2 regions of the Pantoea sp. SGAir0418 genome follow, and region 1 is predicted to be linked to the other one. Evidence: predicted binding sites of a transcription regulator. Region 1 holds the regulator's gene; the other holds the start of a gene.
The links. Region 1 encodes Fur, which represses iron uptake genes when iron is present. Its sites were predicted from a motif close to ATAATAATGAGAACNACTATCAA; they were not measured.
Positions count from the first base shown of each region.

Region 2: the regulator Fur is predicted to act here: its motif matches at 1,571-1,593, upstream of fepD (Fe(3+)-siderophore ABC transporter permease).

Region 1 covers NZ_CP027911.1:2,825,955-2,829,369, forward strand. Annotated here, with positions in the region: gene ybfF (esterase) at 1-311, shown strand, start outside; gene ybfE (LexA regulated protein) at 481-756, shown strand; gene fldA (flavodoxin FldA) at 894-1,424, shown strand; gene fur (ferric iron uptake transcriptional regulator) at 1,777-2,226, shown strand; gene C1N84_RS13180 (hypothetical protein) at 2,288-2,683, opposite strand; gene glnS (glutamine--tRNA ligase) at 2,920-3,415, opposite strand, start outside.
Region 2 covers NZ_CP027911.1:3,503,709-3,507,123, forward strand. Annotated here, with positions in the region: gene fepG (iron-enterobactin ABC transporter permease) at 1-531, opposite strand, end outside; gene fepD (Fe(3+)-siderophore ABC transporter permease) at 528-1,517, opposite strand; gene entS (enterobactin transporter EntS) at 1,664-2,914, shown strand; gene fepB (Fe2+-enterobactin ABC transporter substrate-binding protein) at 2,909-3,415, opposite strand, start outside.

The sequences.
Region 1 (3,415 bases):
ACGTGCGCGAAGAAGGCGTGATTCAGTTCATTCTGAAATCTTTCCATGAAGGCGAATGGCGCTTCAACGTGCCGGTGTTATGGGACAATTATCCGGTGCTCTCCGGCTGGCAGGAGGTGCCCGCGTGGCCTCATCCGGCGCTGTTTATTCGCGGCGGTGATTCACCCTATCTGGACAATCAGCACCGTGATGCGCTGCTGCGCCAGTTCCCGCAGGCGCAGGCGCACATTATCAGCGGTGCTGGCCACTGGGTGCATGCCGAAAAACCCGATGCCGTGCTGCGCGCGGTGCGCCGCTTTTTTAACCTGTAAAAGCAAAAGCTTGCTACGGGCGGTTTAGGGTTGGCGTCGCGCCGGGCGCTGGAGTATGATGTCGCGCTAAAAATTTGCCGCGGATGCTTTTTTCGCCGCGGTCGGGCCGATAAATGTTTAAATCGCGCAGCGCCTTTCCGCCGTTCGCGCCCACGCAGTTTCACAAACCATGGCAAAAGAACAGACAGATCGTACCACGCTCGATCTCTTCGCAGACGAGCGGCGTCCCGGTCGCCCTAAAACCAGTCCGCTGTCGCGTGATGAGCAGCTGCGCATTAATAAGCGCAACCAGCTGAAGCGCGACCGGGTGCGCGGCCTGCGCCGCGTTGAGCTGAAAATGTCCAGCGAAGCGGTCGACGCGCTTAATACGCTGGCCGAGCAGCAGAACATCAGCCGCAGTGAACTGATTGAACAAATGCTGCTGGCGCAGCTCAAACTGGCGTAACGTGCGCAGACCGCACGCTGGAACACAAACTCAGCGCTTTACACATTCCGCGCTTTTCGCCGGTCTGCTATCATTCGCATAACTGTGTCGTCTTCTGACTTACTTTCACAATCAGGATTTAAGAGGTTACTCACTCCATGGCAATCGTAGGCATTTTCTTCGGCAGCGATACCGGCAACACTGAAAACATTGCAAAAATGATCCAGAAACAACTGGGTAAAGATGTCGCCGAAGTGCATGACATTGCTAAGAGCACCAAAGAAGATCTCGAAGCATTCGATATTCTGCTGCTGGGTATTCCGACCTGGTACTACGGTGAAGCCCAGTGCGACTGGGATGACTTCTTCCCGACGCTGGAAGAGATTGATTTTAACGGTAAGCTGGTGGCGCTGTTTGGCTGCGGCGATCAGGAAGATTACGCCGAGTACTTCTGTGACGCGATGGGCACCATTCGCGACATCATTGAGCCAAACGGCGCAGTGATTGTGGGCCACTGGCCAACCGAAGGTTACCACTTCGAAGCCTCTAAAGGTCTGGCAGACGACAAACACTTTCTCGGCCTCGCCATCGATGAAGATCGTCAGCCTGAACTGACTAACGAGCGCGTCGACAAATGGGTTAAGCAGATCTTTGACGAGCTGCAGCTGCAGGCGATCATCGAAGCCTGATGCTTTCCTGTCCGATGTGGGCGCTGGCTCACATCGGGCAATGGAATTACCTATAAAAATAATAGCTACGGTTTTTTAACTTTTTCCCTCAATTCTGTAGAATACCCGCAACGGTCATCTGCTTATTCCTCGGGCATCAGACTGAGACTGCGCGAAAAGGAACATCGATCTGCACGATCCCGCTGAGGTTCACGACATTTCTCCTTACAGCATCCGGGGAATTGTCCGCCGCAGCCGGTTTTCATTTCGCAGGCTGAGCTCTATAATGAGACGCAAATGAGAATGCGCGTTGACCACACATTCAAGGCCTTTGCGCCGTAAGTGACTAGCAAAGTAACAGGACAATATCCGCATGACTGACAACAACTCCGCATTGAAAAAGGCTGGCCTGAAAGTCACGCTGCCCAGACTGAAGATTCTGGAAGTGCTTCAGGGACCCGGACCCGAGTCCCATCATGTCAGTGCGGAAGATTTGTACAAACGCCTGATCGACATGGGCGAAGAGATTGGTCTGGCGACGGTATACCGTGTTCTGAACCAGTTTGACGACGCCGGCATCGTGACGCGTCATAACTTCGAAGGCGGGAAATCCGTGTTCGAACTGACCCAGCAGCATCACCATGATCACCTGATTTGCCTCGACTGCGGCAAAGTGATCGAGTTTAGCGATGAATCTATCGAAACGCGTCAGCGTGAGATTGCAACACGCCACGGTATCAAACTCAGCAACCACAGCCTGTATCTGTACGGCCACTGTGCGCTGGGAGACTGCCGCGAAGACGAGACGCTCCACGATCAGTAATTGAATATGCTATGCAGTATAAAAAAACCGGTGCCAGGCACCGGTTTTTTTATGGCTGCGTTCAGGCGACCAGCGTTTCCTGCAAATAGCGCCAGCGCGGAACAGGCGTGCTGCAGTCCAGCACCGCCAGCGAAATGCGGGTCTGGTTATTGCCGTTAAGCATTTGCAGTTCGTGATACTGAATGGTCACTTCCTGCTGCTGCTGGGAAATGATGGCATGCTCACTGGTGGCGATTCGCATCCCTTCCCGCTGCCCGTGCAGTTTGCGAAACAGGGTTTCAGTGTCATTGAGATCGAGCTGTTTGCCTTGCGGCGTCACCATTTTGAAGTCGGGATGAAAGTGCGACAGCAGCAGGTCCATACTGTCATCGCTGCCTTCGGCCTGATTAAAAATACGTTCGATAAGCTGATGTAAAACCACCACGCTATGTTTGGCTTCCAGAGCGAGACTTGTCATTTTTCTTCCTTCGCTAACCCGCACAGCAACATTTAAGAGCGCATAGCCTACCTGAAAATAATGATTTCACACGGGTAAATTAGTTAATTTTATTAAAGTCAGATTAGTCGTAATCGCGCGCGATTACTGTTTTTTGTCTGGTTCAGCATAATCGATTCCCGTTTGCAGATAACGGGCAATAAAAAAGGGCGATTGCTCGCCCTTTGCTGATCATATCGTGCTATCAAGCAGTAAAATTATTCGCCGATTTTTGCCCAGGTATCACGCAGACCCACGGTGCGGTTGAACACCAGTTTCGACGGCTGCGAGTACACGCTGTCAGCGCAGAAGTAACCTTCGCGCTCAAACTGATACGGTGCCAGCGCACTGGCGGCACGCAGACCCGGCTCAACGAAGCCCTGTTTGATCTCCAGCGAGTTCGGGTTGATGGTGGTGAGGAAATCCTCGGCCGCGCCCGGGTTTGGCACGCTGAACAGACGATCGTACAGACGGAATTCGGCAGGCAGCGCGTGAATCGCCGACACCCAATGGATAACGCCTTTCACCTTGCGGCCATCGGCCGGATCTTTGCTCAGGGTGTCGACATCGCAGGTAGCGTAGATGCAGGTAATGTTGCCGGCTTCATCTTTCGCCACGCGCTCGGCACGAATGACATAAGCGTTGCGCAGACGAACTTCTTTACCCAGCACCAGACGTTTGTACTGCTTGTTGGCCTCTTCACGGAAGTCGGCG
Region 2 (3,415 bases), 680 kb from region 1:
CCACAGCCCGGCGCTGAGCGCCGACTCCAGCGAAGCGCTGATAATCAGCCAGGCATTGAGCGCCATCAGCAGCGCGCGCACGCTAATGCCCACGATGATTAACCGAAACGTTTCCACCCCGTTGCGCCAGGCAAACAGATACACCAGCGCAGCCGTCGCGATACCGCCGATCAGCGCGGCCCCGGTCATCGCGGTGATGCTCTGATTAAACAGCACCAGCGCCACCAGCACGCCGCTGTAAGCGCCGGTATTGAAGCCGAGGATATCCGGGCTGCCGAGCGGGTTACGCAGCAGCGACTGAAAAATCGCCCCGCTGACACCCAGCGCCGCACCGATCAGCAGCGCCATCAGCACGCGCGGCAGCCGCCACTCCACCACAATCAGCTGCACATTAGCCGCTCCCTGCCCGCGCAGCGCCTGCCACACCTGCTCCGCCGTAATCGGCAGCGCACCGCGCGTCAGCGCCAGCCACGTCAGCAGCGCACACGCTACTAGCAGCCAGCCGCCATGCAACCAGGCACGCCGCGTCATAATCCACCTCGCCCGCGCTGGCGCCGCACCAGCAAAATCAGCATCGGCGCGCCAAGGATGGCGGTCACAATTGAGACGCGCAGTTCGCCCGCCACCATTATCCGCCCCAGAATATCCGCCGCCAGCAGCAGCGCCGGGGTGATCAGCGCCGTCGCTGGCAGCAGCCAGCGGTGATCGTTGCCCACCAGCCAGCGGGCAAAATGCGGCGTCATCAGGCCGATAAAAGCGATCGGCCCGACGGCGGCGGTCGCCGCGCCGCTCAGTAAGGCAATCGCCAGCAGGCCCAGCAGTTGGGTGCGCACCACGCGCGTGCCCAGCGCCGCCGCCATATCACCGCCCATGCTCAGGCTGTTCAGCGACTGCGCCAGCCCCAGCGCCAGCGCCGCACCGGCCAGCACCGCCGGGCTCAGGGTGCGCAACACGCTGAAATCGCGGATATCCAGCGAGCCGCTCTGCCAGAAGCGCAGGTGATCGTAAATGTCCGGATTGAGCAGCGACAGGCCGGAGGTTAAGCCCTCCAGCACCGCCGCCAGCGCCACGCCTGCCAGCGTCAGACGCACCGGATTGACGCGCCCGCCGCCCATCGCGCCAATCACCGTCATCAGCAGCGCCGCCAGCAGTGCACCGCTGAAGGCCAGCGTCAGCCACTGCAGCGGGGAGTCCGCCCCCAGCAGCGCGATGCCGAGCACGATGGCAAAACCGGCACCGGCGTTCACGCCCAGAATGCCCGGCTCGGCCAGCGGATTACGCGTCAGGCTCTGCATCAGCGCGCCAGCCAGCCCCAGCGCCACACCCGCCAGCAGACCGGCCAGCGTGCGCGGCAGGCGCGCATCGCGCACGATGATGCACTCCGCGCTGGAGCAGGAAGCGGTGAGAGCGTGATACACATCGGAAAGCGGTATTGATTTGGCACCCAGCATCAGACTGAGCGCCATGAGGAGCAAAAGCAGAATCCCTGAGCCTGCTAATGCACGGATCTGGCGCATAGCGTTCTAAACCTTCACTGTTCGACGTCGTTGCGGTGCAACGTAATGTGATAATGATATTTGTTATCGTTATTACTCGCGTTTGCCTATGTTACCATGAGTCGCCTCGCGGATGATGAGGAAAATTGGTGCAAAAAGGCGAAACAATGAACAAACCCTCTCACTTTATCGATCTCTCATTGCTGAAAACCCACGCGGCGTTTCGCGCGGTGTTTATTGCGCGTTTTATCTCGATTGTGGCGCTCGGTATGCTGGCCGTTGCCGTGCCGGTGCAGATTCAGCAGATGACCCATTCCCCGCTGCTGGTGGGCCTCGCCGTCACACTGTCCGCTGCCGGCATGTTTACTGGCCTGCTGACCGGCGGCGTGCTGGCCGATCGCTATGAGCGTAAGACGTTGATCCTGCTTGCCCGCACCACCTGCGGGCTGGGCTTTGTCGCGCTGGCGATAAATGCCGCGCTGCCCGCGCCTTCGCTGCTGGCGGTCTATCTGCTGGGCTTGTGGGACGGCTTTTTTGGTGCGATTGGCGTCACGGCGCTGCTGGCCGCTACGCCAGCGCTGGTGGGGCGCGAAAACATCATGCAGGCCGGTGCCATTACCATGCTGACGGTGCGCTTCGGCTCGATTTTATCGCCGGCAATTGCTGGTGTGGTGATCGCGCACGGCGGCGTGCTGTGGAATTACGGACTGACCGCCTTCGGCACGCTGCTGACGGTACTGACGCTGCTAAAGCTGCCTGCGCTGCCCCCGCCTCCGCAGCCGCGCGAGCATCCGTTGCGGGCGCTGGCAACCGGCGTGCAATTCCTGTTCGCCAGCCCGCTGGTCGGCATGGTGGCGCTGACCGGTGCGCTGGTAACGCTGGCCAGCGCCATCCGCGTGCTGTACCCGGCGCTGGCACCGCACTGGTCAGTCAGCGCCGACCAGCTCGGTATGCTGTACGCCGCCGTGCCGCTCGGTGCCGCCGTGGGTGCATTTACCAGCGGCAGGCTGAAACAGGCGGCGCGCCCTGGGCGGCTGGTGCTGGGCAGTGCCGTGGCCGGTTTCGTCGCCCTGGGCCTGTTCAGCCTGATGCCGACGCTGTGGCTGGCGCTGCTGTGTCTGGCGGGCTTCGGCTATTTCAGTGCCATCAACAGCCTGGTGCAATACGCGATGATTCAGCTGCTGACGCCGGATCATCTGCTGGGCCGCATCAACAGCCTGTGGACGGCGCAGAACGTGTGCGGCGATGCCCTCGGCGCCGCGCTGATTGGTGCCCTCGGTTCGTGGCTGTTACCGGCGCAGGCTGCCGCGGCGTTTGGCTGTGCCGCGACACTGCTTGGCGTCATGATGTGGCTGGTGATGAAAGGATTGCGGCGCTATCAGGCGCCCGCGCCCGTGCTGGCGCAGCAAACATCATGATTTGACGAACAGCTGATGCAGACGCGTCAGCAGATTGCTGGCGCTGTAGTAATCCAGGCGGAAGGTGTCGATGCCCAGCGCATAGACCTGCTTATCGCGCACCGCCGCGTTTTGTGCCAGGAACGGGTTGCTCAGCACTGACTGCGCGGTTTTGTCATCGCCGGCAAACAGCAGGAAGCTGTGACCGGTCAGGCTGGCGGCGAGATTCTCGCCCGAGAGCTGAATAATGTCTTTGCGCTGGCCCATGCTGTGCCCCTGTTGCGTGCCGGCCGGCGGCTGCGCCAGGGTAAAACCGAGCTGCTGCAGCAGTTTGCCCTGCGCCGATGCGGCGGTCCACAGATTCACTGCCCGGCCATCACCGTTCCATACCATCGCGGAGACCGGCTGCGGCGGCAGCGTAATGGCCTGCTTCAGCGCCGCTTCGCGATCGTCGAACTCTTTTACGCGCTGCGCCGCCTGTGCTTCATGGCCGGTGGCCTGCCCCAGCAGCGTAACCACATC